One region of the Dorea sp. OM07-5 genome, then DNA from elsewhere that is predicted to be linked to it. Evidence: a T-box and tRNA genes for the amino acid it is inferred to sense, from the RefSeq annotation. Region 1 holds a T-box; the other holds one or more tRNA genes.

What was found. A T-box is a leader RNA that pairs with one kind of tRNA and senses whether it is charged. The one in region 1 lies ahead of leuS (leucine--tRNA ligase), so its partner is inferred to be a tRNA-Leu.
Region 2: it encodes a tRNA-Leu, which carries the amino acid that the T-box ahead of leuS (leucine--tRNA ligase) is inferred to sense. The anticodon was not compared.

Annotation. Positions count from the first base shown of each region.
Region 1 covers NZ_QUKZ01000001.1:339,616-354,926, reverse strand. The annotation lists gene DXC04_RS01735 (helix-turn-helix domain-containing protein) at 71-523, opposite strand; gene DXC04_RS01730 (hypothetical protein) at 621-824, opposite strand; gene leuS (leucine--tRNA ligase) at 1,164-3,593, opposite strand; T-box leader at 3,720-3,939, opposite strand; partial or broken gene DXC04_RS16020 (P-II family nitrogen regulator) at 4,021-4,638, opposite strand; gene DXC04_RS01710 (hypothetical protein) at 4,998-5,420, shown strand; gene DXC04_RS16070 (hypothetical protein) at 5,573-5,854, shown strand; gene DXC04_RS01700 (CapA family protein) at 5,866-6,951, shown strand; gene DXC04_RS01695 (Ig-like domain-containing protein) at 7,105-9,024, opposite strand; gene DXC04_RS01690 (AEC family transporter) at 9,338-10,270, opposite strand; gene DXC04_RS01685 (CvpA family protein) at 10,289-11,941, opposite strand; gene DXC04_RS01680 (TrkH family potassium uptake protein) at 11,956-13,401, opposite strand; gene trkA (Trk system potassium transporter TrkA) at 13,416-14,774, opposite strand; gene DXC04_RS01670 (elongation factor G) at 14,917-15,311, opposite strand, start outside.
Region 2 covers NZ_QUKZ01000006.1:36,530-51,840, reverse strand. The annotation lists gene DXC04_RS07295 (aminotransferase class V-fold PLP-dependent enzyme) at 1-887, opposite strand, end outside; gene DXC04_RS07290 (selenium metabolism-associated LysR family transcriptional regulator) at 1,013-1,960, opposite strand; gene selB (selenocysteine-specific translation elongation factor) at 1,960-3,873, opposite strand; gene selA (L-seryl-tRNA(Sec) selenium transferase) at 3,886-5,313, opposite strand; gene selD (selenide, water dikinase SelD) at 5,343-6,383, opposite strand; gene yedF (sulfurtransferase-like selenium metabolism protein YedF) at 6,558-7,163, opposite strand; gene DXC04_RS07265 (PHP domain-containing protein) at 7,216-7,869, opposite strand; gene DXC04_RS07260 (class I SAM-dependent methyltransferase) at 8,073-8,936, shown strand; gene rd (rubredoxin) at 9,034-9,195, shown strand; gene DXC04_RS07250 (HAD family hydrolase) at 9,384-10,055, opposite strand; gene DXC04_RS07245 (hypothetical protein) at 10,251-11,081, shown strand; tRNA gene DXC04_RS07240 (tRNA-Leu) at 11,470-11,550, opposite strand; gene DXC04_RS07235 (MATE family efflux transporter) at 11,655-12,980, opposite strand; tRNA gene DXC04_RS07230 (tRNA-Lys) at 13,059-13,131, opposite strand; tRNA gene DXC04_RS07225 (tRNA-Gln) at 13,138-13,209, opposite strand; tRNA gene DXC04_RS07220 (tRNA-His) at 13,243-13,316, opposite strand; tRNA gene DXC04_RS07215 (tRNA-Arg) at 13,384-13,457, opposite strand; tRNA gene DXC04_RS07210 (tRNA-Gly) at 13,514-13,584, opposite strand; tRNA gene DXC04_RS07205 (tRNA-Pro) at 13,592-13,666, opposite strand; gene DXC04_RS07200 (metallophosphoesterase family protein) at 13,787-14,266, opposite strand; gene rdgB (RdgB/HAM1 family non-canonical purine NTP pyrophosphatase) at 14,263-14,880, opposite strand; gene DXC04_RS07190 (THUMP domain-containing class I SAM-dependent RNA methyltransferase) at 14,881-15,311, opposite strand, start outside.

The DNA of each region.
Region 1 (15,311 bases):
CTGTTGGCTGTATCCGTTCCGTCAAGGACTGCCCTACGGCGTATCGGCTTCGCCTTGTTCCTTGACCTCACTACATTTCTCTCAACTTTTTAGAAACTATAAAATTACACAGAAATGCTACTGCTACAATAATAAAACAAATGATTATACACCATGCAGGTACTCTCATATCTAATTGCACTCGTAGCAAAATCGTGATGGCTAAAAATACACCTCCCACAATTTGTATAAAGTCTAATATCTTTTTTTGAAGTGTCTGTAAATGCTTCTTGTCTTTTATTCTTTCAGATTTCCATATTCCATAATTTACTTGCATATCATTTACATCTTCATCTGATATAAGTTCATCCATACTTACATCTAGTTCTAATGCCAGTTTTTTTGCCGTAATCAAATCTGGACATCTTGAACCATTTTCCCAACGACAAACTGTCTGCCTTGAAACATATAACTTATCTGCCAGTTGTTGCTGAGTGAGATTTTTTTCTTCTCTGAATTTTTTGATGTTATCATTTAATGCCATACTCCATACCTCTCTTTCATTCACATCATATAACGATAGAACCCAAAATAAAAGTACCAGTATGTATTTCCTTTGTTTCCATTTTGGTAACATCTGTTTATTCCAAGTTTTCTACACCATAATACCGATATATCGCTGAACCAATGTATTTTGTAACCCCTTTTCCGTACTGTTTATCTGTGGCTTCTTCCAACTGAGAATGATTCAAATAATCTTTAGCCATTTCTAATAATAATACTCTTGCATTATCCATTTTAAAAAGATTTTTACAACTTTTCCCCAATCTTTTTACTGCTTTCATTGACATATCTTTCATCGTAAACCGTTACGCTACTAAAGAGTCAAGATGTTTTTTCTATTTTATCACAAATTCAATAAAACTGCCCCTAATTTTACAAATAAGAAATGACGCAGATAATGTTTCCACTACCTACGCCGTTTCTCATTACATCTTTGAAATATTTACTCCATTTTCTTTCAATCTTTACTCCAATTTTACTCCATTTTAAAAATCTGTTACGATATTTTACGGTATTCTATGATACCTTTCCCTTGAAGAAAAATGTCTGCAAGCCTTGATTTTAAGCGAACTTTTCAATATTCCCAAGCACTTTATTCTGTTGTGAGATTTTCTCTCAAATTATTTCATGACAATATTAATGATCTTCTTCGGTACATAGATCTCTTTGATGATATTTCCGGTCAGTTTGTCTGCAATTGCTTCTTTTCCTGCTGTAATCGCTTCTTCTTTGCTGCTTTCTGCTGCAATAGAAATAACTGCTCTTGTCTTACCATTGATCTGTACAGGTACCTGGATTTCATCATCTTTCATGGCTTCTTCATCGTATGTCGGCCATCCGGCTTTGAATACACTGCCTTCATGACCTAACTGCTCCCAAACTTCTTCTGCGATATGAGGCGCAAATGGTGAAAGCAGTACTGCCATTGTAGATAATGTCTCTGTATCGATTCCGCCTGCTTTTTTCGCAATCTCGATCAGTTTGTTATTATGCTCCATAAATCCGGAAATCGCTGTATTCAGGCTGAAGCTTTCCAGACGGGTTGTGATATCTTTTGCAAGCTTATGACGTTCTTTGATCATCTCTTTGGTAGCTTCGATGTTTGCATCTTTGCTGTCCATAACCAGATTCCAGAATCTCTTCAGGAAACGGTTTACTCCGTCAATACCACGGTCATCCCACTCAGCATCTAACTCCGGTGGTCCTACAAAAAGTTCATACATTCTCAGGGAATCGCATCCGTAATCTCTTACAAGATCGTCAGGAGATACAACATTTCCCTTAGATTTACTCATCTTGATACCGTTCTTACCTGTGATCATTCCCTGGTTGAACAATTTGTGGAATGGCTCATCAAAGTCAATCACTCCAATATCACAAAGGAATTTGGTATAGAAACGGGAGTATAAAAGATGCAGTACCGCATGTTCCACACCACCGATATACATATCTACCGGAAGCATTGCGTCTGCTTTCTCTCTGGATACTAATTCCTTATCATTATGGTTATCTACATATCTCAAGAAATACCATGAAGATCCGGCCCACTGTGGCATTGTATTTGTCTCTCTCTTCGCATCAGCGCCACACTGTGGGCATTTACAATTTACCCACTCGTCAATTGCAGCAAGCGGAGATTCTCCTGTTCCTGTCGGCTCGTAGGACTCTACATCCGGCAGACGTAACGGCAGTTCTTCTTCCGGTACCGGAACATTGCCACATTTTGGACAGTGTACGATCGGGATTGGTTCTCCCCAGTATCTTTGACGTGAGAATACCCAGTCACGCAGTTTGTAATTAACAGTAGCTCGACCAATTCCACGTTCTTCGATAATGTGTGGTGCTTCTTTTTTCAGTACAGAAGATTCCATACCATTCCACTCACCGGAATTAATCATTGTTCCGGAAGCTTCTGTGTATGCTTCTGTCATATTTTCAATTTCTTTTCCGTCTTTTGCGATAACCTGGATGATCGGGATGCCGAATTTTGTTGCAAATTCAAAGTCACGGTCATCGTGAGCCGGTACACACATGATTGCTCCTGTACCATAATCTGCAAGTACATAATCAGATAACCAGATTGGTGTCTTCTCGCCATTTAACGGGTTGATTGCATAACTTCCTGTAAATACACCTGTCTTTTCCTTATCCTGCATACGGTCTACATTAGACTTCATGGATGCATCGTAAATGTACTTCTCAACTTCTTCTCTTGTCTCATCTGTAGCCAGGCTCTTTGCAAGTTCATGCTCCGGAGCCAGTACCATAAAGGTTGCTCCATATAATGTATCTGGTCTGGTTGTATATACCGTGATCTTTTCTTCTCTTCCTTCTACCGGGAAGTCAACTTCTGCACCATAAGATTTACCAATCCAGTCTGTCTGCATCTTCTTAACTTTCTCAGGCCATTCTAATTTGTCCAGATCATTTAAAAGTCGGTCTGCATATGCTGTGATTTTTAACATCCACTGCCGCAGATTCTTCTTGGTAACTTCTGCTCCGCAGCGTTCACATTTACCATTTACAACTTCTTCGTTTGCAAGACCTGTCTTGCAGGACGGGCACCAGTTGATTGGGAACTCTTTCTCATATGCAAGGCCCTCTTTGAACATCTTCACGAAAATCCACTGTGTCCACTTATAGAAATTCGGATCTGTTGTATTTACTTCACGATCCCAGTCATATAAAGCTGCGATCTCGTTGATCTGTCTCTTGATATTTTTAATATTTGCTTCTGTGGAAATAGACGGATGTACACCCATCTTAATTGCATAGTTCTCAGCCGGAAGTCCGAATGCATCCCATCCCATCGGATGAATGATGTAATAGCCCTGCTGCAATTTATAACGGCTCCATACATCAGAGATTACATAACCTCTCCAGTGTCCTACATGAAGTCCATTTCCTGATGGATATGGGAACATATCCAGACAATAATATTTCTCTCTTTTGCTTCCGTCATCGTTCGTTGTCACATTGACCGGGTTCTTTTCCCAGTTTTCGCGCCATTTTTTCTCGATTGCCTTATGATTATAAGGGATCTTTGACATCTTTCCATTCCTCCTGTTTTCTAAATAACTTTTTATGTTTGATTTCCACCTTCAGAGCCTGCCGGAGGCTTTTTGTATAATAGAAACTGAAATTCTTATTATATAAAAATATAAGCCTCCTCATCTCTAAGAGACGAAAAGGCTTGATTTCCGTGGTACCACTCTTCTTCACCCGGATATACCGGATGCACTCATTCACTTCTGTAACGGGAAGACCCGCTATTATCTACTCCTGTTCAATAATAGAACTCCGAGGCGAGTTGGGAGATTACGCTTGCTGTCTCACACCAGCCGACAGCTCTCTGAAAAACAATGATCTCTTAATATTCCTCTTCAACGTTTCTGCGTTATTCCCATCTATTATATGAAGAATGTTAAAATAAGTCAACCCCTATCTTAAGATTGCACCACTCCAAAACGATATTTTTTATTCTACATCTTTCAGCGCATCCAGATCTTCTTCTCCGGTACGGACTTTAATGACTTTCTGTACGTTGTAAACAAAGATCTTGCCATCTCCGACACGTCCTGTATACAATGTTTTCTTTATGGTTTCTACTACTTTTTCAACCGGAATACTTCCTATTATTACTTCAACTTTTACTTTCGGAAGCACTGTTACATCCATTTCTACACCACGATATTTTTCTCCGGCGCCTTTCTGGATACCGCATCCCATAACCTGTGTTACAGTCATTCCGGTTACACCAAGTGTATTTAATGCATTTTTCAGTTTTTCATAACGGGAAAGTTTTGCAATAATTACAACCTTATGAATACCTATCTCTGCATCTACAGGCGTAGTTACCTTCACTGCCGCTGCACGCTGTACTTCTGATGCTGCATCATAATCGCTCTCACCAAGTTCTGTATTTTCATTTACATTCATACCTCCGCCTGTAACATCCATTAAACTGAATCCTGCATAAGCAGAAGAAAGTCCATGTTCCGTTGCATCCAGACCGATAATTTCCTCTTCTTCCGAAACCCGAAGTCCCAATGTTCTATCGATCACTTTAAACACGATCGTCATTGTAACTGCTGTCATTATCTCTTTTGTTATAATCGTCCTCCTTCTCTCATTACCTGTCTGAAAAATCATGAAATAAAGAAAGGCATGGATTTCTGTCGCCGACATACAAAAAACCACACCTTTGTGTTCTTTATCCCTGTAATGATTATCAGAAAGCAAAGGCACTTCAAGAATAATCTCGAAGCGCCTTTGCTTTCATGCGGTTTAGTTTAGTGTACGTTTTTTCAGTTGTCAAGTCGTATGTACAATTTTCAGAATTTTATATAAAAATCTAAAAAATAGTTGTTCCTTTTCGTCATTTCGTGTATAATAAGCTCAAGTACTCATACTGATATTATTCAGTAAATCTGATACATAAAGGAGAGTTTGCCATGGTAAATTTATTAACAGGCCCAAAAGGCAGCGGAAAAACACAAACAATGATTGAGCAGGCTAATGCGCAGGCTAAGAGATGCAACGGAAATGTTGTTTTTATCAAAAAAACACATCGCGACACAGCAAGTGTAGCATTTGATATCCGTACAATCTGTATGGATGATTTTCCAACAATTACTAACACAGATGAATATATCGGATTCTTATATGGTATGTACAGTTCTAACCATGATATCGAGTGTATCTTTATCGATGGTATTTTAAAACATGCTGACATTTCTCTGGAAAATATTCCGGAATTTATCGAACGACTGAAAAAACTCTCTAGCGAATGCAACATTGACTTTTATGTAAGCATCAGTGCTGCCAAAGACGATTTATCCGCAGTTAATACTGACGGTTGCACATTTTTAAATTAATGATCTGATCAGGACAACAGCAGGCGGCTTTTTGTATTCAGAAGCTGCCTGTTTTTATATGATAGGAAATTGCATTCCCCATCATGTAAAAAACCTCCGACAGGATGCACATTATAACGCTTATTTAAAAGAATGAAAAAGAGGAACAAACAATGGACAAGAACGAAAGACAAAGACTGAGGCGCCGCCGACGGAAGCTTAGAAGAATCTATCTTCACGTCAGACGCGCTGTTGTAATTCTGATTCTGCTTCTGATCTGCTTTGGAATCTTTTCCGGAATCAAAGCAATTGTACATGCAATTACCGGCTCCAGTCCGAAGACGGAACAGACAGCTCAAAAAAAGAAAAAGAAGGCACCTTCAATTGACACTTCCGGTGTAACCGTGAATGAATTTACGATCAAAGGAAAGAGTAATCCTTCCACAATTTCCTGACTATAAGTTCCATGGGAGATTGTACACTTGGTACAGATGAACATTTTGATTCTTCGACCAGCCTGCCGGCTTACTATAATCAATACGGCGCTGATTATTTCTTCAAAAATGTAAAATCCATTCTGGAAAAGGATGATCTTTCTATTGTGAATTTTGAAGGAACACTGACTACAGAGACAACGAGAGAAAATAAAAGTTACGCCTTCAAGGCGCCACCGGAATATGCACAGATTCTGTCAAACAGTTCGGTAGAAACTGCCAATACAGCGAACAATCACAGCTCTGATTATGGCGAACAGAGTTATACCGATACAATCAAAAACCTGACCGATGCCGGTATCGCTCCATTCGGATACGATACTGTTGATATCATTAAAATCGGCAAGATCAAGGTCGGACTTACCGGTATTTATGAACTGAATGATCATCTGGATCGCGAAGAACAGGTAAAACAGAATATCCAGGCTTTAAAAGAACACGGCGCAAATCTGATCATTGCAAATTTCCACTGGGGAACGGAAAAAGAAACCAGTCCGGACACGAACCAGCAGACACTTGCACACCTGGCAGTAGATCAGGGTGCTGACCTCGTTATCGGACATCACCCACATGTTTTGCAGGGTATTGAATACTACAAAGGCAAATCCATTGTCTACAGTCTTGGAAACTTTTGTTTTGGCGGAAACTCCAACCCAGCTGATAAGAATACGATGATCTATCAGCAGACATTCTCTTTCAAAAAGGGAAAAGTTCAGAAAAATGCGAAAGAAAATATCATTCCTTGCTCAATCTCTTCCACATCAGTACGCAACGATTATTGCCCGACACCACTAGAAGGAGATCAGAATCAGGCACTTCTGGATCTGATTAAAAACTATAACGAAGCGATTGCAAACGGAGAATTTAAAACACCTGCAAGCGACAGTTCCGATTCTACTTCCGGAACGACAGATACCACATCTGACACTTCATCAGATGCCGGCTCAGACAGTTCCACGGATAGTTCGCCGGACAGCGCATCGGATTCTTCCGGCAGCGGCACAACAGACTCGACAGGTACAACGGATTCCTCTACTGATACTGTAGATGGATTGTAGAATCCTAAATTTTTATAAGAACACTTACCGATATCCTAAGTATTGAAGACTATCTTCATTTGGACTGTAATGGCACAAAAGAACCGGCACACACGCGCCGGTTCTTTTTCTACCACTTTTTGTGTTAATCTCTAAGTCAGTTCTAATCTTCTTTTATTTGTCATCTGCCTGAGCATCTGTCTGGGAAGGCTCTTCTGTTTTCACAGTCTTCTCTGCTTTTTTTGTGCTCTGTGCTGCCTGCTTCTCTGTGACAGTTACAGTGTAAGATGTATTTCTTCCTGAGAAATCTGTTGCAATCATCTTAATATTCACTGTACCTGCACCAACAGCTGTTACATTTCCATCTGCATCTACAGTTGCAACATTGGTATTGTTAGATTTAAAACGTACAGTTGGAAGTGTTCCACTTGCAGGGAAGATATGAATATCACTATTCTTATAAGTATCTCCTACCTGAAGTTTTACATCCATATTTGTATACTCAAAGCTGCTGCATGTTCTTGCCTGTTCCGGTGTCAGCATCTGGATCGCATTATGCTCCAGATCTCTGGTCCACTGCCACCAACCTCCATCATACAGACTTACTTTCCAGCCTTTTTCATATGCCATCAGAAGAGGCATTGTTGCTCTCCATCCTGTTCCACAGAAGAAGCACACCTCATTTGTCGGATATACATAGCTATCTGCCATAAAACCTTTGAATCTCTCATAAGAAATCAAAGTTCCGTCCGCATTCATATATTCTTCCATTGTGTTCGCATCATTCCCTGCACGTCCGAATACTGCTCCGGCAATCTCACCTTTTTCCTGAAGCATCGGATAGTTTCCATCCGATAATCCCTTGAACTCATCCAGGCTTCGGATACTTACAAGACGGAAATTCTTATCATTTGCAAGTTTATCTTTCAGTTCTTCTTTAGAAACAATATATTCCGGATGTGCCGGAACTGTTGTTCCGAAATCATAATTTGCATCTGTTACAGGTGTATTAACTTTTGTCTCTACTTCATATCCTGCATTTTCCCAGTTTGTAAGCGAACCATTTAACACTTTTACATTTTCAACTCCACAATACAGGAAACAGAATGCTACACGCTCTGTTGCCGGATGTGCACCATATAAGATTACCATGGTATCTTTTGTAATATTATATTTTTTCAATAATGCAGCCAATTCTGCAGGCTCATGCAGATTTCCAAGATTCTCATCTGTATAGTCAATTGTATTATTTGCATATGCCGCATAAGTACTTGACTCTACCTGACGCACAGAGCAGTGATAAGCTCCTGGAATATGTCCTTCATTATATGACGCAGCCTCTGTAGATGTATCAAGAATCACATAATTCTTGGATTCTTCCTGTTTTCCATCCATAACGCTCTTAATGTATGCAGGTGATACAAATACATCTGTTTTCTTTGCGCTTGGAACTTCTTCCGGTTTTGTCTCTGCTTTCTTTACTGTTACAGTTGTTTTTGCTGTCAGATATTTACCCTTGCTGCTTTTCTGAGTCAGCTTTGCTGTAATTACCGCTTTACCAGCACTTTTTGCTGTTACCGTTCCTGTGGAAGATACAGTTGCAACTTTTGTATTACTGCTACTGAATTTTACAGGTGCATATACTCCCGACGGACTTACTGTTGCCTTAACAATTGCTTTCTTTCCATTTGTAAGACTGAGAGCTGCCGGAATGGATACCTTACTTGGTTTCAGATCTTTTACTTTCAGTTTTACAGAAGCTTTTACTTTCTTGTTTACTTTGGATGTTGCTGTGATCGTTACACTTCCGGTTTTCTTTCCTTTTACTGTACCTTTGCTGGATACAGAAGCAATTTTCGTATTACTTGACTTGTATGTAACGCTTCTGCTTGCATTCTTCGGGCTGACACTTTTTACAGAAATCTTTGTTGTCCCCTTCACATCAATAACTTTGCTGGAAACCGACGATGTTACGGTCAGTTTTTTCGGTTTCACAGTTGCTGCCTGTGCATCCACAGATGCAACTCCTGTGGATGTTACCGTTACTGCCACAGCAGCCATAACGGCAAGTGCTTTCTGGATTCTTCCTCTCATAATCCTTCCTCCTTTTTTCGTACAAGTGGTATTCTTTCATTATAGTGGTTTGTTGATTTTTTAACCAATCGGTATTATTGATAATCAGCTCTATATATTCGTGTTTTCTATAATTGTTTTTCCATATAATTCTTCAATCCAAATCCATTCTCTGATTTTACTTCGAAATCGTCTTGTAAAAATACCCCCCTTACTGGTTCATCCAGCAAAGAGGGTACATATCATTTTCAACAGCTCTTCCTTCTTTGTTATTTTATTAAACTATTTTTACTGCAAAATCTGCCACTGGCAGCCTCCACTAAATGTTATAGATTTAAAAGAAACTCTCGTACAGCATCACCATACATGGCATTGTGATAATACAGAATATCACTGACATCACATTGATGACACTTGCGTATTTGGCATCCTGGTCGTAAATCTGTGCAAGCTGCGTTACCATTGCTGCAACTGGTGCGGCTGTTGCGAGAAATACGATCATAAGAATATATTCTGCATCCGGGTGTATTTCCATACTGCCAAGAACTCCAAATGCGACCGCACCGATCACCGGATAAAAGATTAACCGGATAAAACAGATCAGATACGGTCGCTTCTGGCGGAACACCCACTTTAAATCAACATTTCCAATCACCATTCCGATTACCAGCATACTTGCCGAACTGATCATATCTCCGAAACTGCTTACACATGTTCCGATCACTTGTGGAAGCCGAATCCTGGATATGAACATAAGCATTCCAAGAAACATAGCAATCATATTCGGATTCAGGAATATCTCTTTATAATTCTTTTCGTCTTTTTTGCTGATGATTCCGACTGCATGCGTCCAGAGTAGTACAGTCTGTACCAGATTATAAGCGGTTGTATAAAATACCCACTCTTTTCCAAGAACATTCCCTACCAACGGGATGAGCAGATAACCTGAATTTGAATAAATGACAGATGCCTTCTCAATCCGGTTAAAATGCAGTGGTTTTTCCATTAGCTTCGTCCCACCAATCATAACAATATGAACACAAATTGCTGCCACAACAGCAATCAATAATCCTTGTAATTTATCATCGGTTAACTCAATCTGAAACGCATCAATAATTACGCAGGGAGAACAGATGTAAACTACCATATTGGAAATGATCTTGCTGTCTGTCTCCTTGAATAATCCGATCTTGACAATGATATATCCAACAATCATTGTCAGAAACATGGATAAAATTTGTTCTGCCAGTAAGATGCTTAGTTCCATTCTGTTCTCCCTTTTTATCTATTTGTTTATATTCTCTGTATCCTTATCCTGTGTATTGCTTTCTTTGTCAGTCTCCGTTTTAAGAGACATTACTGTATTCGCCTTATCTCCTTCTTTGTACTCCAGTGAAATCGTCTGTCCGACTTCGCATTTTACGATATCGATAAAATCTACAACCGATGTATCAAAAATGTCATCGGATCCTTCCAACATAACATAGTAATGTGATGTTCCATCTATGACTGCCTGTGCAATCTTCGTGATCTTACCGGTAATCTTCTTCACATCCCGTGTGTCTTTTTCTGCTTTTTTGATACCATTCTCACCAAGCAGATTCCGGTAATTCTCTTCACACTGACTGACACTATCACCAATCGCTACAATCTGGTATTTATGGACATTTACCATAGCATACTTTTTCACCAGGCCGGCATCATCCTTTAATGCAATAAAGTAAGTCGGTTCCTTGGAAATGTTAAGCAGCAGCGGAAAGGTTGCCTCGTACTTTAAGTTCTGCACCTGACCTTCCGCTGAAGACATCGCTGACGCTTCGGTTGCGCCTTCTACCGTATAGTACTTCGTCTCCATCGTCCGCTGGTTGGCTAATACAAAGCCGACATTAGACTGGTCGCCATTGACAGATGTCACACCTGTATACATCCAGACATCATCATCCAGTGCAAGATAATTATATCCATCCGTTGTCTCCAGACAGTCCTTCTGACTCAGCACACTGTTCAAAAATCCATGTTTCAATGTGCCATAATAGTCAAAGAGCTGTACAAGAATATCTGCCGAATACGCACGGTCTACCCATGACGGTACATCCTTGATGTCATATGTCCTCGTTTCACCGGTTACTGCGTTACAGAGTACGACTTTTCCGACTGTTTCACCACCGAACAGACCGATGTTATATTTCTTCACCGGTGCAATCCAGTATGGTACTCCGGATTCATCAATCTCAAAACTTAACTCTCCGTATATATAAGTCGGATGTGCAAATCTTAAGTGACGGTAAATATTACGGTTCAGATGTTCACTGGTCGTATACTTGATTCCTTCTTTTAATTTCACAAGTTCTGTTGTCTGTGTAGCCATATTGATCCGAATATATGCCGGAATTCCTTCTCTGCGGTTTGTAAACCACTTGATCAGATTCGCATATTTCAGTGGCGTTACACGGACCGGATTATTCTTGTAATTGATCTGGCTGTAAATGTCATCTGCCTCAAACTGAGATACCATATCTACCATACTTCCCATCTTACGATCTCCGAGAAGTGCTGCAGTATCTTTATCCAGAAGCGGAATTCTGTCATAAGACAATTCTTTTACATCTTTACTGAACTCTCCAGTCTTCACTTTCATCAATTTCTGATATTTTTTCGCATTGATGATCGGAGATGACAGTACAGAACCTGCCAGATACACAATTCCAAACACAACCAACAGTCCGATCATGGAACGTAAAATCTTATTCGTCCCAAGTTCCACACGTGTTACACGCTTTCTGACCGCATAGTAAATGATCAGGACAACAAACAGTGTCATCACAAAAAACCATGTCTGCGCCGAATGAATATTGACTGCCGGAATTGACACATAATAATAAATCGCCGCAATCGCCAGCAAAATAACAACAATCGCAAATTTACTTCTCTTTTTCATAACACCCTCCCATTCTAAAATTTCTTTCTCCAAGATATTGATGTAAAGAGCATCAGGAATGGAAAGATTTCCAGACGTCCAATCAACATATCCATACAAAATACCAGTTTTGAAAATGGAGAAAACTGTGCAAAGTTTCCTGCCGGACCAGATACACCAAGTCCCGGGCCGATATTATTCAAAGTTCCCATTACAGATCCGAGGTTTGTGGCAAAATCAAAATCATCTATAGAAACCAATAATACGGATAACCCGGCAATTCCCGCATATGCAACCAGATATACGAATACATTCTGTACAATGTCCGGATTCATCTTCTTGCCATTTATACGGATCAGGTTGACAGATTTCGGATGGACCATCTGTTTCAGTTCTTTCTTAATACTCTTAACAACAATCAAGAATCTTGAAACTTTGATACCACCGCCTGTGGATGAAGCACACGCACCAATGATCATTAGTATGATGATGATCGTCTGTGACATCGTCGGCCATTTCATATAATCGGCCGTCGAGAATCCGGTTGTCGTAATAATGGATGCGACCTGAAATGCCGCATACCGGAATGCCTTTAACGGATTGCCATATATCGATGTAATATTCCATGTGATCAAGGCAATCGCTGTTGCTATGATCGCCAGATACGTCCGCAGTTCTTCATTTTTCCATACTGGTTTGAACTGTCTTAACAACAACAGATAAAACAGGTTAAAATTGATACCGAACAGGATCATAAATACCGTGATCACACCGTCAATATATGCACTGTCAAGCTGTCCGATACTATTAGCATAGTTCGAAAATCCTCCGGTTCCTGCAGTACTGAATGCATGGATAATACTGTCAAATGGGGACATACCACCAAAAAGCAGCAATACAATTTCTACTGCTGTCAGTGCAAAATACATTCCATATAAAATTCTCGCTGTTGCCATCGCTTTCGGCACAAGCTTATCTTTCTCTGGTCCCGGTACTTCCGCACGCATCAGATACATCGTATTCTTCTTATCAAGAGAAGTCAGAACCAGTACAAATACAAGCACGCCCATACCACCGATCCAGTGTGTGAAGCATCTCCAGAAATGCATACAGTGTGACAGCGATTCAATATCATTTAAAATTGTAGAACCTGTTGTCGTAAATCCGGATACTGTCTCAAAAAACGCATCCAGATAGTTCGGGATATATCCTCCCAGCGTAAACGGAATTGCTCCAAACATCGACCATAAAATCCATGCACTGGCAACGATGATCATACCTTCTTTTGCATAAATCTTCGTTTTATTCGGCTTTCTGATTCCGAATATAATATAAATCAATGCCAATATTGTTGCCGGAAATAAAAAGCAGGCTCCGCTTTTTTCTCCATATAAAAGTCCGACAAAAGCAGGAAGGAGCAAAAGCACACCTTCTACTCCCATCATTTTTGCCAGAATATATAAAATCATTCTTCTATTCATATTTCCACCGGCTCCTATAAAAGTATCTCATTCAGATTGCGGATCACATGATTCTTCGTAACGACAATAACGCTGTCACCAACTTTCATCGTTGTATCACCATTCGGGATGATAACCTGGCGATGTCTGCCGATACATGCAATCAGTGTATTTTTCTTTGTTCTTAGCTCTTTCAGTGGAACGGATGTATATTCACATTCCTTTCGAATGATAAATTCCTGCGCTTCTACTTTTCCGTTCACAAGACGATACATCGTCTCTACATTGGCATTACTGTAAGAATTCTTACGGGCACGAACATATCGCATGATCGCATCCGCCGTTGCACTCTTCGCCGAAATAATACTGTCAATGCCGAGTCCTTCCACCATCTGTGCCCTGGAATCTTCATTTACTTTTGCAATAATCTTATTCACGCCCTGCGTCTTTGCGAATAGAGATAAAATAATATTCTCTTCATCAAGACCAGTCAGTGAAACCATCGCATCTGCTTCGGCAATTCCTTCTTCCAGCAGCAGATCATGATCTGTTGCATCACCATGAATGATCGTTGCCTTTGGAAGTAATTCACAGAGATTCTCACATTTTTTTTCTTTGATCTCAATGATCTTCACCTGCATTCCTGCCTGCAGAAGCTGATTTGCAAGATAGAAGCATAAATGCCCTCCTCCGCAGATCAGAACATTCTTCACACGAGTACGCTTTCTTCCTAATGATTTGAAAAATGATTTCAGATCCTGATGTGCAGCCGCGATATGTAACTTGTCTCCTTCTCTTAAGACAAAATCACCATCCGGAATGTAAACTTCTCCTTTGCGCTTTACTGCACATACCAGTACTTTGATCTGGAATTTCCGGTACAGCTCTGAAAGTGCGATATCCACCAGTGGACTGTTCTCACGTACCGGATATTCAACAAGTTCTACTTTTCCCTTCATAAAAGTCTCAACTTTACTCGTCTCCGGGAATAAAAGCACACGGGCAATCTCATTCGCCGCAGTCAGCTCCGGATTAACCGCCATACTCAGATGCAGGTCTTCCTTCAGAAGATCCATCTGTCTGTAGTAAATTGGGTTGCGTACTCTGGCTATCGTGTGTTTTGCTCCCAGCCTTTTTGCCAGAAGACAACTCAGCATATTCATCTCGTCCGTTGATGCGCATGCAATTACCAGATCTGCATGTGGTACGTCCGCCTGCTTCTGAACCTCTGCATCTGCACCGTTACCGGTAATGCAGAAAATATCAAGCTGGTTCAACGCGGCTTTTAACTTGCCTTCGTTCTGGTCAATCAGCACAATATCGTAATCTTCTTCCGATAATTGGACTGCCAGCTTATGGCCAACCTTGCCATCACCAATGATTACTATTTTCATTTTCTTTCCTCACATATATTCCTTTGACAAAATTTCTTTCCTAATATAAATAGCAACCACGATTATAGCACTTTTAATATAAGAAAAAAAGCCCTTCCCAGAGCTTTTTTTCTTATTTCATAATCTAATTTTTATCAAAGATTTATTCTTCTGCTGTTCTCTTTGCAATCTCTGCTTCCTGAATGTCTGAAGGAGCCTGCTCATAACGTGCAAATTCATAAGAATAATTGCCACGTCCACCGGTCATGGAACGAAGTGTTGTGCAGTATCCGAACATACCTGTCATCGGAACATCAGCGATAATCTCCTGATATCCGCCACTTAATGGATTCATACCAAGCACACGACCTCTTCTCTTATTCAGATCACCCATAATATCTCCGGTATAATCATCCGGAACTGTAACTTTCACAGAAGCGATTGGCTCTAAAAGAACCGGTCCGGCTTCCATGAAGCCTTTCTTAAATGCCTGGATCGTTGCTGTCTTGAATGCCATCTCAGAAGAATCTACCGGATGGTAAGATCCATCATACAGAA
Region 2 (15,311 bases), on a different contig from region 1:
TCGCCGTATATTGTTACACCCGGCACATCTTTTACGCCATAATAAAAACGCCACATCAGTTCTTGTTCACGGGCGCGTATTGCATCCACGCCTGTTCTCTCCAGATAGTCCATGGCTGCATGAAGGCCTGCAATTCCATGTCCATTGAGTGTCCCCGCTTCAAGCGCAGTCGGCATCTGCACCGGATGTTTTTTATTGTATGTCTGCACACCACTTCCGCCAACCTTCAGCGGTCTGACTTCCAGTCCTTCTCTCACATAAATTCCACCTGTTCCCTGTGGTCCCAGCAGACCTTTATGTCCCGTAAAGCAAAGAACATCGATATGCATCTTCTGCACGTCTATCGGAAATATTCCTGCAGTCTGTGACGCATCAACAACAAACAATACACCATGTTCTTTCGCCATATCGCCAATCGGTTGTAATGGGATATAATTTCCTGTCAGATTCGATCCATTTGTACAAATAATCATCTTCGTCTCAGGTGTGATCGCATCTTCTATATCACGGATATCAAGAGTCCCTTTCGGATTGCTTTTCACAATCGTAAGTTTCACTCCCTTTTCCTGCATCTCATACAGAGGACGTAATACTGAATTATGCTCCAACATCGTTGTAATCACATGATCTCCCGGATTCAGCAATCCTTTGATCGCTATGTTAAGACTCTCAGTTGAGTTTGCTGTAAATGCAATCTGCTTCGGATTCTCTGCACCAAAGAAACGGCATAACTGATCTCTCGTATCATAAATCACTCTTGCCGCACTCAAGGACGCTTCATTCGCCCCTCTTCCGGCATTGCCCATTGAACTCATTGCCTGCACAACTGCATCAATCACTTCCTGTGGCTTATGCATTGTTGTAGCTGCATTATCCAAATAAATCATAACTCTTATCCTCTCATACAGGCGGATAACCGTCTGCTCTTAGTATACTTGTTTTTAATTCTCCCGTCTAATAGATATATTATATGTTCGTATCGCTTTATAGATTCCATCTATTAGTCTCGTCATTATACCGCTTTCTCGTCCTGTTCTTTCTTAAGTTCATGGCTTTCAAGCCCATAAACTTCTTTTACAATTTTCACAAAACGCTCTGCACTTCTTGATAGCTGATAATTCTTATTATATACAAGATTGATATCTCTGCCGTCATCACTCTCCGGAATAGGGAATGCAAGGAGAAACCCTGCTGCCACTTCATCTTTTGTTGCCAGCTTTGATAATACAGAAATTCCCATTCCCTGTCTGACAGACTTCTTAATTGTCTCCTGATTCTCAATACTTGCAATGATGTCCAGGTCTGTCATCTTGATTCCGGCATCTTTTAACTGATTCTCTGCTTCCTTACGTGTTCCGGATCCTTCCTCGCGCATGATCACATGTTCCTCTTTCATCCAGGAAATATCTTCGGGATTCATCTTCTGCAGTTTCTGATATCTTTCTGTATTCGGCGTAATAATTACCAATTCGTCCTTATAGAACGGAATATATTTGCAATGTTTCTTTTCCAGAACCGTTCCGGTAAATCCGACATCTGCCATATGATCAATAATCTGCTGTACCACTTTGCTGCTATCTGTCTCAACAATTTTAATTTGTTCATCCGGATAACGCGCATTAAAACTCATAAGTGCTTTTGGGAGAAGATGCTGTGCCGGAATTGTGGAAGCTGCAATTGTAATTCCATGTTTTTTCTCACCTTTTTCCGTTCCAAAACTCTCTTCTATCTTCTTCTGCAGATCGATCATCTGCTTTGCATATTTGTATAATTCTGTGCCGTCATCAGACAGACTTACTTCTTTTGTATTTCTTACGAATAATCTTGCGTTTAATTCTTTCTCCAGCGATGAAATATGTGCACTGATCGTCGGCTGTGTCAGGAACAGATCTTTTGCCGCTTTCGAAAAACTACCACCTTCTGCTACTTTTACAAACGCTTCTAACTGTTTCAGATTCATTAGTATGCCACCCTTTCACTCTCTGCACCGGTTTTTTTCGTTACTTTGATACTGTCCATATACTCCAGAATCGGTTTTGCACTTTTTCTGCTCGTATCAAAAATGTCTCTTACCTGTGCAATTGTAATGATTGGATCTTCCGACAGTTTTGCTAAGATGATTTCCTTCGCTTTGCCCATATATTCAGCAAGCGTATACATGTCATCTGTAACTTTGACAATCTTTCCTTCTTCCAGCAAAATATTTAATATATCGTCTCCGATCTCCCGACTGACTTTTCCAAGATCAATCTCCGTATATTTCAGGAAATCATATTTTGCTTTGCGGAAGCTGTCAAGATAGGTCCCGGATACTTTCTCATAAGTATCATCTTTGGTGACTTCATAATCAGGTGTACATAAAAATTCATCTACACGTTTGATGTGTCCGTTGTTTTCTTCTTTTTCAATAATTTTATCAAATACATTTGGCTTCACTTTTTTGAAGAAAGTCATCTGTACTTCTGCTTTTTTCATTCCATAACGGTATGGATGCTCTTCTTCGTATTTCTCCAGTGCATCCGTCAGCTTCTTCGCTGCTTCACGCTCAGAATCCGCATGCCAGACATAAGTATCTTTTCTCATCGGGAATGTGTAAATCGTTCCCTCTTCTTCCAACTCTTTTACATCTTCTGCAACTTCTTCCGGTGACAGTGCAGTAAGCTTCGCAAGCTCTGTACAGGAAATCAGTGTATCGCCGTGTGCTTTCGCATGCAATGCGATAACATCTGCGGAGGAACCAGATTCCTTTCTTTCCAGTTCTTCAATGACATCGTCCTGGAATCTGCGCTTAATCTTCGGATTCGGCTCCAGGATCATGCCTCCACCGATCGTCTCCATCGGTGAATAGAAGCGGACAACAAATTTGTCTCCTCTTCTGACTGCAATCTCTTCTTCCAGGCGAAGCTGTACATAACCACTCTCACCCGGTCCGATTTCTTCCTTGTCAAGAAGAACTGCACGACATAAAATCTCGCTTGTTCCTGTGAAGAAATGAAGCCGCGAATGATTAGTCAGCACACGTAACGATGAGTCCAGCACATTCAGTTTTACATCAAGAAGATCTGTATTCTTCATACTGTTGACCGGCGCAAGCACGCATCCTCTCTTGATCTCCTTTTTCTTAACGTTGGAAAGATTGATTGCAACCCGCTGTCCTGCGTAACATTCTTTCTTATCCTCTCCATGCACCTGAATGCTTCGGATTTTACATTCTTTGCCAATCGGATACATCTCCAATGTGTCTTCTTTGGAAATCGTTCCAGATACAAGTGTTCCGGTGATAATCGTTCCAAATCCCGACAGTGTAAATGCACGGTCAATTGGAAGACGCGGGATCGTGTGAATATCCTTCTGGACAATGTCATCGCTTGTCAGATGCACGATCTCATCGATCAGTTTGTCCAGTCCCTGTCCGGTTGCGGCAGATACTTCCACCACCGGTGCTCCTTCCAGAAATGTGCCTGCCAGCTCGTCTTTTACATCTTCTTCTACGAGTTCCAGCCACTCTTCATCTACAAGATCACATTTATTCAATACAATAATACTTTTTTCAATTCCCAATAAATTCAGAATATCCATATGCTCTCTTGTCTGCGGCATGATTCCTTCGTCCGCTGCAATGACAAGCAGTACAAGATCCATTCCTACTACACCGGCAACCATGTTGTTAATAAATTTCTCATGTCCCGGAACATCGATGATTCCTGCACGATCTCCACCCGGAAGGTCAAAATACGTAAATCCAAGGTCAATTGTAATTCCACGGCGCTGTTCTTCTTCCCATCGGTCTGTATTTCTTCCGGTCAGTGCTTTAATGAGTGTCGTCTTACCATGGTCTATATGCCCGGCCGTTCCAATGATGATATTTTTCATAGCCATTCTCTCCTAACGTACTTCTATCAGACTCTTCTCTTCAAACACCTGCAGTTCCTGTAACTGCTTAGCGAGTAATTTGAAATTCTGTTCATCCATCGTTCTTACGTCGATCAGCACAGTGTCATTTGCTGTTCTCGGAATCAACGGCACCGGCATATGGCGCAGTCTTTCTTCAAGCTCTGTAATGCTGATCTTCTCAGGATTGATCGCAACGCCCATACTTGCGATACGCTCCAGAGGGAGAGAACCTCCGCCAATCTGTGATTCAAGTGGAACCACACTGATCTCGGCAGAAAGCTTTGCCGCTTTTAAAATACGGCATAATTTCTTAGCATCTTTAGTCACTTCGTCTAATGATTTTGTAATCATGCGAAGAACAGGAATGTTCTGAACTGCCTTTTCTTCAGACAGATATTCCTGTAATACAAGTTCCAGCGTTGCCGCTGTAAATTTATCAATACGGAGAGCACGGGTAAGCTGGTTCTTCTTCATCATATCAATGTATTTCTTCTTACCGATAATGATACCTGCCTGTGGTCCTCCCAATAATTTGTCGCCACTGAAGCAGACAACATCCGCACCTTTTGCAATGGATTCCTGTACAGTCGGCTCGTGTGTCAGACCGTATCTTTCCAGATCAATGAGCACACCACTTCCCAAGTCTTCCACTACCGGAAGATCATGTTCCTTCGCAAGCGGGATCAGTTCATCAATCCCTACTGTATCTGTAAATCCGACAATACGGTAATTGCTTGTGTGTACCTTCAGAAGTGCCTTTGTCTCTTCTGTGATCGCATCTTCATAATCATCATAGTGTGTCTTGTTGGTTGTTCCTACTTCCACAAGTGAAGCCCCGCTCTGCTCCATAACATCCGGGATGCGGAACTTACCGCCAATCTCTACAAGCTCGCCACGGGAAACAATCACTTCCCCTCCTTTAGCAAGCGAGCTCAAAATAAGCATAACAGAAGCAGCGTTGTTATTGACTGCCATCGCAGCCTCTGCCCCTGTAATTTTGCACAACAATTCCTCGAAATGCGAATAACGTTCGCCACGTCTTCCGGCTTCGAGATTATACTCCAGATTTGAATATCCTGTTGCAATAGCCGCTACCCTCTTCATATGTTCCGGGCTTATCGGTGCTCTTCCCAGATTGGTGTGGAGAATGGTCCCCGTACCATTCATTACCATGCGCATGTTCGGCGTATGCATTGCAGACACTGTCCGCTCGATCTTCTCCGTCAACGCTTCAATCTGTCTCTTTGCTTCCTCTTCGTCTTCACATTTTGCAATATAAGCACGCAGACGATTCATCTCCAGATGAATGGATTCCATAACCGTCTCCCGGCTATAAGTCTCTATCAACATCTGGACTTTCTCATCAGCAAGCAGCACATCCACTTTCGGGATACTGCGATACAACATATTCTTGTCCATATTTTTCTTCCTTCCACTTTTTCTTTGACTTAAAACAGTCGGATCAACTTGTCGCTCTTAGGTGCAACCTTTCCGATCACCGAAATCGTGGTATCCATGCTTGCATTCTTAAAATCTGCCAGCATCTCATTCAAATTATCCGGTGCCACACTGATTAACAATCCGCCGGATGTCTGTGGGTCATATAGCAGGTCCAGATAATACTCCGGAATAGAACCTGCGTCTACTTTCCCAATAGAATATCCTCGGTTCTTGTATGCTCCGGCCGGGACCAGTCCCATCTTCGCGAAATCGATCGCATCGGTAAGGTATGCAATGTCTTTAACATTGATTTCAAATGTCACATCACTGGCTGATGCCATCTCGACACAGTGACCGAGAAGTCCAAATCCTGTGATGTCTGTGCAGGCGCTGACGTCATATTTCTCAACCGCCTGTTTTCCTCTCTTATTCAGCGATGCCATAACCGTCTGCGCTTCTCTGATTGCTTCCGGTGATGCCATATCTGCTTTGATCGCAGTATTAACGATTCCGCTTCCTATCTGTTTCGTTAAAACCAGGATATCTCCCGGTCTGCATCCGTAATTCTTAAAGATCTTATCCGGATGCACAAAGCCTGATACACAGAGACCATATTTCGGTTCATCATCCTGCACCGAATGCCCTCCTACCAGAACAGCTCCTGCTTCCTTCACTTTGTCTGCTCCTCCGGCAAGGATATCCCCTAAAATAGCTGGATCCAGGCAGTTCGGGAATCCAACAATATTCAAAGCTACTGCCGGTTCTCCTCCCATCGCCCACACATCACTCAGTGAATTGGCTGCTGCAATCTGTCCGAACATATACGGCTCATCTACGATCGGTGTAAAGAAATCCACCGTCTGTATCATAGCAATATCATCTGTCACTTTATATATAGCGGCATCGTCCGACGTCTCAATACCTACGATCAGGTTCTTGTCCTCGAACTTCGGCAACTTACCCAGAACCTGGGCAAGGGTCTCAGGACCAATCTTAGCTGCTCACCCTGCCGTCTTCGTCAAGCTTGTCAGTTTTACATCTGATTTCATACTTGTTTTCTCCTCTCCTTGGTATTGAATGTAACTTCCGCCTCCTGCGAGGCTGTTTCCGCTATACATCTATTATATAGCCTGTTAAATATATACAAATAAGCCGGACTTCCTGTGCGACTCACAAGTGTCCGGCTCTATTACCTCTGTTACAAAATCTGTCTGGACAAATGATTAAGGTCTGATGATCTTACCAGCACCTGCCATTGTCTCAACAATACTGTACATATTTGTTACAGTTCCTACCACCAGTTTTTCTTTCAATCCATAATAATCAAGGCATGTTCCACATGTCAGAATCTGAACCCCCTGTGCTTCCAGTGACTTCAAATCTTCCAATGAATCAGAACCTTCTGTGGTCAGAGTCGCTCCACCATTATAGAATAACATAGTTTTAGGTAAAGTATCAAGCTGTGTTATTGCAAAGATGAAACCTTTTATTAATACTTTTCCAAGTTCATCATTACCAGATCCCATGCGGTCTGAATTAATTACTACAACTGTGTTATCTCTTGCGTCCGGCATACAAGTCTCCTCTCCTTCGCTTACTGTCTCAGGTGCTCCGTTCATCTGGATCGTAACTTTGTATTCTTTGTCAGCGATCTTCTCAGACTTTACTGCACCGCCTGAGCTTTCAGCCATCTTTGTTACGTTCTGAACGGCGATCTCATTGTCAACTAAAACTTCGATCGTCTCCGGGCCTGTGAGCGCCTGCATTGCCTTTTTGGTCTTTATAACCGGGATCGGGCAATTATCTCCCATAGCATTAACTGTAATCATAATGATTCTCCTTTCATGCCTTCCCTTTTTTATCTTATATAGATATATTCTATCATTGATGTGCGGAAAGGTAAATAGATTTCTTATTTGTAATTATATGATATTGTCCATCCTTATAAAAAGCCGGACACATCGTTCCTTTTTTAAACACTTCCAGAAATTCTTCCATTGTATGTACTTTCTCCGGAAAATAAGTGGCGCATACACCAACTTTCTCCGGTACATGGCAGTCACTAGAACCAAGTGTGAAAAGTCCAAGTTCTTCTGCATATTCAGCAGCCTTATAACATGCTTCAAGCGACGTACTTCCATTCAGGACTTCCAACCCATCCAGTCCGTGCACGGTGCGTAAATTATCTTCCAGTCCTCTGTTATTATTGCGAAATGGATGTGCTGCAAAACACACGCCGCCCTGCGCTTTGACAAGATCAATAAAATCCTGTGCAGGTATCCGTTCTTTCGGATACTCTTCAATTCCAAATGCCACTATATCGCCCTGCAGGGAGAAAAATTCAATTCCTGTAAAGATCGGAAAATTCTCACGTCTGGAATATTCTGCTGCATATTCCTTAAGCCCCATGCTGTCATGATCTGTAATGCAGATTCCGTCCAGTCCTTTTGCCCTGGCGATGCGTACCATCTCATCCAGTTTCAGAAAACTGTCTTTGGAATATGTCATCTCATGCATATGTGTGTCGATCAGCATAATCATTTCCTCCCATAGTTGTCTGTTTTTCCAACTGTTCTTCTCTTTCTATTATATAAACTCCTGTCCCGTGCTTCAAATAGAGTTTTTTAATATATATTCATTATTATAGAAGATGTCTATAGGCTTTCTTTTTCTTTTCCGCCATGCTATAATCTTTCATGAATGACTATGCTAACAAATCATGAGAAAGGTTTTTAATTATGTGGATTGCAGATCAATGGAAAGATTATGAAGTAATAGATTGCAGCAAAGGAGAAAAACTGGAACGCTGGGGTGATTTTCTTCTTGTGCGCCCGGATCCGCAGGTAATCTGGGATACCAAAAAGACAAACAGTGGCTGGAAACATCCGAACGGACATTATCACCGCAGTAAAAAAGGCGGTGGCGAATGGGAATTTTTCGATTTGCCAAAACAGTGGCAGATTCATTATAAAAAGCTGACATTTAATTTGAAACCATTCAGCTTCAAACATACCGGACTTTTCCCGGAACAAGCAACCAACTGGGACTGGTTCTCCGATAAAATCAAAAACGCCGGACGACCGGTAAAAGTTCTGAACCTTTTCGCCTATACCGGAGGCGCTACTCTTGCGGCTGCCGCAGCCGGAGCAAGTGTTACACACGTAGATGCATCCAAGGGAATGGTTACATGGGCGAAGGAAAATGCAGCATCTTCCGGTTTATCCGATAAACCGATTCGCTGGCTTGTCGATGACTGTGTGAAATTTGTAGAACGTGAGATCCGCCGTGGCAATCACTATGATGCGATCATCATGGATCCACCTTCTTATGGAAGAGGTCCGAAAGGAGAAATCTGGAAAATCGAGGATGCCATTCATCCGCTTATCAAATTATGTACGAAGATACTCTCTGCTGATCCGTTGTTCTTCCTTGTAAATTCCTACACAACCGGTCTGGCACCTGCTGTTCTGACTTATATGATCGCGACAGAACTTGCACCATGGCACGGACATGTAGAATCCCAGGAAATCGGTCTTCCGGTCAGCAGCACCGGCCTTGTCCTCCCTTGCGGAGCATCTGGACGCTGGTCTAAAGAGATATAGCATTTTTGTCCGATATGATGTATGCTATAACTATAAGATGATGTTTGGGAAAATATCCCAGACAAGGACACGAAAGGTTTCTAACGGAGGAGAAAAGATGGAAAAATATGTATGTCAACCTTGCGGCTATGTTTATGATCCGGAAAATGGGGATCCGGACGGAGGTATCGCTCCCGGAACAGCTTTTGAAGATCTGCCGGACGACTGGCTCTGCCCGATCTGTGGTATGGGAAAAGAAGTATTCGCAAAAGAAGACTAATACGGATACGCCGTGTAAACTTGTCAAAAAAAACATGGACATAACAAAAGGAGACCAGCTGTATATTGAGAACACCTCAGCATACATCCAGTCTTCTTTTTATTATGTACGAAACACACCATATTGCATAATTTCCCCATGATATCTCATTGGAAAATATAATTCTAAAGAGTTTTTATGATTGAAAATTATACACTCCCCTCTAAAAACGGAATCACTTCCCCAAGATCAGCAAACTTCCGGTAAATCAGCTTTTTTATCTCTTCTGTCGGCCGGAGCAGATCCGGAATCATGATGGTATGTAATCCTGCTGCCACCGCCGACCGGATTCCGCCCGGTGCATCTTCAAATGCCAGTCCGTTTTCCGGACGCAGTGCAATACTCTCACAGGCACGGAGATAGATTTCCGGATCTGGTTTTCCTTTTGTCACCATATCGCCAAATACACCGCCGTCAAACCACTGATAAAGTCCCGCATCCATCAACACGCGCTCTGCATACCCTCTGCTTGACGAAGTTGCCACTGCGGTCTTGTAGTCATGCGTCTTTGCATATTCCAGTAACTCTGCTGCTCCTTTTTTCACCGGAAGTCCCTCTGTATCTGTAATCTGATAAAAATATTTGGATGTCAGTTTCTGAAATTCTTCATAAGGAAAATCTGCGCTGATCGCATTTTTAAAATACTGTCTGCGGCTTTTTGCATTCATTCCCAGTGTATGGTAGATCTGCTGCCCCATTCCTTCTATTCCGAGTTCTTTGCCGGACAGCTCCCACGATCTCTGCACAATCCGCTCCGAATCAAGCAGCAGACCGTCCATATCAAATACAAGTCCTTCTATTTTATTTCCATTTATTTTCATGACAATGCTCTCCTGTATCTCCAATTATTACTCATGATAGTTATTTTACATCATTTACCTTAGTTCGATTGTTTTCTATTATACACAATTCCAAATCTAAAGAAAACCTTATGTCTTCCTGAAATTTTTGTGATATCTATTGTATCCATCCGATATAGATACTAAAATGTAAATCGTTTTAGGAGGGATTTTTTTATGAGTATGAATACTGCAAATAAGGGAAAAGATATCTTCGACAATGATTTTGAAGTTATCTACGAAGGGGATCTTCCTGATATTAACATCGATACAGATGATAATTACAAAGACGTACTTTCCAGTCTTTCCGATCTGGATACGACGAAACATATCGATTATGTGGAAGAAAATTATACTACTTCATTCGATGAGACGCCGGAAGAATATATGAAACGGAAGCGCGGCGGTAAGGTATCCGGCAATGATTCTGACAGAAAACGTTCTTCTGATAAAGGCGGGCGCAAAAAGGGCGGTTTTCATCTGCCAAATTTTCTGTCTCCTTTGAAGAAAGGCGCTGCAACCGGTGGAAAGGTCGCTGCTAAAGCAACACGCAAGACGTTAAATCTCCTGCTCCGTGCCGGAACTCTGGTACTCATTGCTATTATTTTCTGCATGCTGGGACTGACATTCTGGAAAAACGCTCCGGCTTACGGAAATATTGCTGCGGCGGTCGCACAGAAGAATTATATTCTGGGTGCTTATCTTGGTGTTGCCTTATTCCTGCTTCTCGTGGAAGCTGTCACATTTTTAATCGTGCTTTTCGGAAGCAGTACTTATGGGAAACGCGGACACCGTTACGATAAAGGCAAAGGCTGGTTTTCTTTTATTTTCATCTATGCAGGTGCATATCTGTCTCTGTATTTTGGAAATCTGATCCCGGCTTCTCCGGCTCCGCTTCAGGGTTTAAAAGGAGCACTGCAACTCTACGGCGGACTTGCTTCCGCTCTTCTGCCACTCTGCGCGCTGGGTGTTGTAAGCTGCTTTGTAAGAAAATATGTGATACGATAGTTAGTCAGTTTTCTACAGAGGCTATAGTTATTGAATATATTTAATAAAGCAAAAGCAGCTCCATGCTATGAAATCTCAACTGAGATACATAACGCGGAGCTGCTTCTCTTATGTTCCGGGGGAAATGTCCCCTTTTACATATTTACTTTTATTTATCCTTAATTTCTTATCAGTTAATCAATTGAAATGAGTGTACGCCGTGTGTACAACCATTGACATCAACGGTCATGTTATTATACTTTCCGACTTTTTCAGCAATTTCTTCCTTGGAAAGTGTTTGACCAAGGAGTTTTGTTGCTGCTTCTTTCTGTCCTGCAACAGTCTTTAAAAAAAGACCACCACTTTCGTGATGATCTTCTTCGTAATTGATATTATATCATGTAGCAAATGCGGATGACAGGACTTGAACCTGCACGTCGGGGACACCAGATCCTAAGTCTGGCGCGTCTGCCAATTCCGCCACATCCGCATGCGAACTGCCTAAATAATATACTATATTTTCTGCATATTTGTCAACTGGTTTTTTATAATCATCTGTTTCCTGTTATTGCCGGGACATTTCGAAAATTTTCCTTAAATAACCTGATGCTCCATCCATTTTCCACTTTTAAAGCGGATACTGTAAATAATCGCACGGACTGACCAGTCAGTGAACATTCCGATCCATACTGCAATCGGTCCGAAACCGAGCACTCTCGCAAGAAACATCGCAAGTGTGACACGACAAAACCACATGATGAGCGCCGATGTAACCATCGTAAATTTCACATCCCCGGCTGCACGGAAACCGTATGCCGGTATAAATGCCAACGACCACACAATTGGTTTTGCAATGGTGATACAGCCAACCATGAAGATACACATTTTTGCACTCTTTGCTTCCATTCCACCGAAAATCGTAATTGGATGTACGAGCGCAAAGATCAGCAGACAGCTTGCAATCACGACAACTTCTGACACGGCTGTCATCTTCTTAATATAGTAGGCTGCCTCATCTTTTCTTCCGGCTCCCATACATTCTCCGACTACCGTCATCAGTCCGACACCTATTCCAATTGCCAGAATACCATTCAGATTTTCCAGGATATTTGTCATTCCCTGCGCAGCAATTGCGGCCGTCCCCATCATAGACACCGTAGACTGGATTGCCAGTTTACCAAACTGGAACATACTGTTTTCGATTCCCGACGGAATACCAAGATACAGAATCCGGCGGATCTGTGACCAGATAGGGCGAATACTAAGATACCCCCTCAGGCGGATAATAAGTTCCGGACGGCGCAGAAGACACAGCACTGCAATCATCGAAAATGCACGCGACAACATGGTCGCTGTTGCCGAACCGATAACTTCCATATGAAATCCCCATACAAACAGTATATTTAATATGAGATTCAGAATATTTGCACACAGTGAAATCATCATCGGCGTTTTACTGTTTTCCTGTGCACGGAATATGGACGAACCATCATCATACAACGCAATAAACGGATAGGATATCGCTGAAATAATAAAATATTGTCTGGAATATTTCATAACCTGTGGTTCTACTTCTCCAAAGATCAGCCGCAGGAGCGGTCCATTTGCTGCCAGACAGATTGCTGCAATCACCACAGACAATACAAATGTGATAAACAGAAGCTGTCTTGCCGCTTCATTTGCTTCTTTTTCTTTTTTGCATCCAAGATATTGGGAACATACAACTGTTCCTCCTGCTGCCAGTGCATAAAACGCCTGAACGATCAGTACGTTGATGGCGTCTACCAGACTGACTGCCGAGATTGCCGCCGAACCCAGATTGCTGACTACCATTGTTCCAACTGTTCCCATCATGGAATTTAGCAACTGATCAAATGCCAACGGTGCCATCAGTTTCCACAATGCTTTATTAGAAAACATGTGTTTTCCCACTTTTTTTCCTTCTTTCTACATAAACAAAAAAACGCAAACCCCAAAGGATTTGCATCTATAATTCAGTGAGCGTGCGGGGATTCGAACCCCGGACAACTTGATTAAAAGTCAAGTGCTCTACCACCTGAGCTACACGCCCATATAACTGGGCTAGTTGGATTCGAACCAACGAATGCAGGAGTCAAAGTCCTGTGCCTTACCGCTTGGCGATAGCCCAATAATACATTCTCTCTTTACAGAAAAAAAGAAAGGTGGGTAATGGGACTCGAACCCATGATATCCAGAACCACAATCTGGCGCGCTAACCAACTGCACCATACCCACCATATATTACTTATCGAACTATAGCTGTCCAACTAAGTACCACATTATTAAATTGTTGTGGTTCTAACGAGCCTGGGGGGATTCGAACCCTCGACCTACGGCTTAGAAGGCCGTTGCTCTATCCAGCTGAGCTACAGACTCTTAAGGATAAGCTCCTCAGAACTATCACTTTCCCAAATGTCTGTTGACACTCGGAAAGCGGGTGATGGGAATCGAACCCACGTATCCAGCTTGGAAGGCTGGTGTTCTACCATTGAACTACACCCGCAAGATTATCGGGGTGACAGGATTCGAACCTGCGACCTCCTGGTCCCAAACCAGGCGCTCTAGCCAAGCTGAGCCACACCCCGATATTGTTTACTTCGTGTCATCTTGTTGTATCTCCGTGACACAATAGCTATTATATAGCAAGGTTCGAACATTGTCAATAACTTTTTTCATTTTTTTGCAATTTTTTTACATGTCTTTTCTTATACATATTTCAGCTCAATCTCCGGCATGCCCGATGCATCAATCTCCATGATCATATAGGTCTTCTGACGCCCGCTCTGACGCGGGTAAGAGATACTTCCCGGATTCAATATCGTCACGCCGTCTTCTTCATGCAGCGATGGCTTATGTGTATGTCCATACATCACAATGTCAGCGTCTCTGCCTTTAGCTTCTTTCAGTAAATCACTCTCTCCCATAGATACATAATAATAGTGTCCATGTGTAATGAAAATGTGATTTCCTTCCACAACGAATTCTTCTTCCTGCGGAAGATCACTGAAATAGTCATTATTTCCGGCAACGATATGTACCGGACAGCCCGCCAGTGCTTCTATATAATCAGCCCCGCCTTCCACATCTCCAAGATGGATAAGCATATCAATCGGCTTCTCCCGCTCCAGAACCTGTTCCAGAGATACGTGAGCCTTATGTGTATCACTTACGATCAGTATTTTCATTTCTTTTTATTCTCCAGAATCTCACGCATTTTCCGAAGTCCTTCTCCTCTGTGGCTTCGTCTGTTCTTCTCTTCCGGCGCAAGTTCTGCGCTGGTACATCCACATTCCGGCAGATAGAAAATCGGATCATATCCAAATCCGTTTTCTCCGGCAATCTCATGACCAATAATGCCCTCCATCGTGCCGCGCACAACTTCATGGCTTCCATCCGGAAGTACAGCTGCGATCGCACAGACAAACCGCGCTGTACGTTTTTCGTCCGGTACACCATCCAGACGGTCTAAAAGCGCCTGATTTTTAATATCATAGGAAGTATCCTCTCCCATGTACCGCGCAGAATAGATTCCCGGCTCTTTGTTCAGATAATCGATTTCCAGGCCGGAATCATCTGCCATCACAACTGCTTCTTTGTATTCCGGCATCTCATGTGCGATTTTCGCAATCTCGGATGCTTTGATCAGTGCATTTTCTTCAAATGTGGTTCCATCCTCTACAACATCTGCCTGAATCTCTGCTTCTTTCTGTGAGAGAATCTCCAGTCCCAGACCGTCAAGGATCATACGGACTTCCACCATCTTATGCTCATTTCCTGTTGCAAATATTATTTTCTTCATCTACTGCTCCTCTCTCGGTTTTCTCGGCGGCTTCGGTCCCATAAACTGATAGAAATATGTCTTCAACATTCCATTGTAAATCTTCCGGTTCTTATCCGCTTTCCGTCCGAAATAACGCTGTGCATCTTCATAAGAAGTAATCATGTAAGCCGACCAGCTGTCAAGTCCTGCAAAGCTTTCGCCAAATGCACGATACAGTTCCGGCAGGTCTTTCTTATCTTCCAGACGTTCTCCGTAAGGCGGGTTCGTCACGATAAATCCGTATTTCTTCGGATGGCTTAAGTTTCTTACATCTCTCTCCTGAAAATGGATCAGATGATCCACTCCGGCTTCTCTTGCATTTCTTCTTGCGATCTTAATGACCGATCCATCGATATCATATCCCTGAATGTCCACATCGATATCGTCCTTAATCAGATCATTTGCCTCGT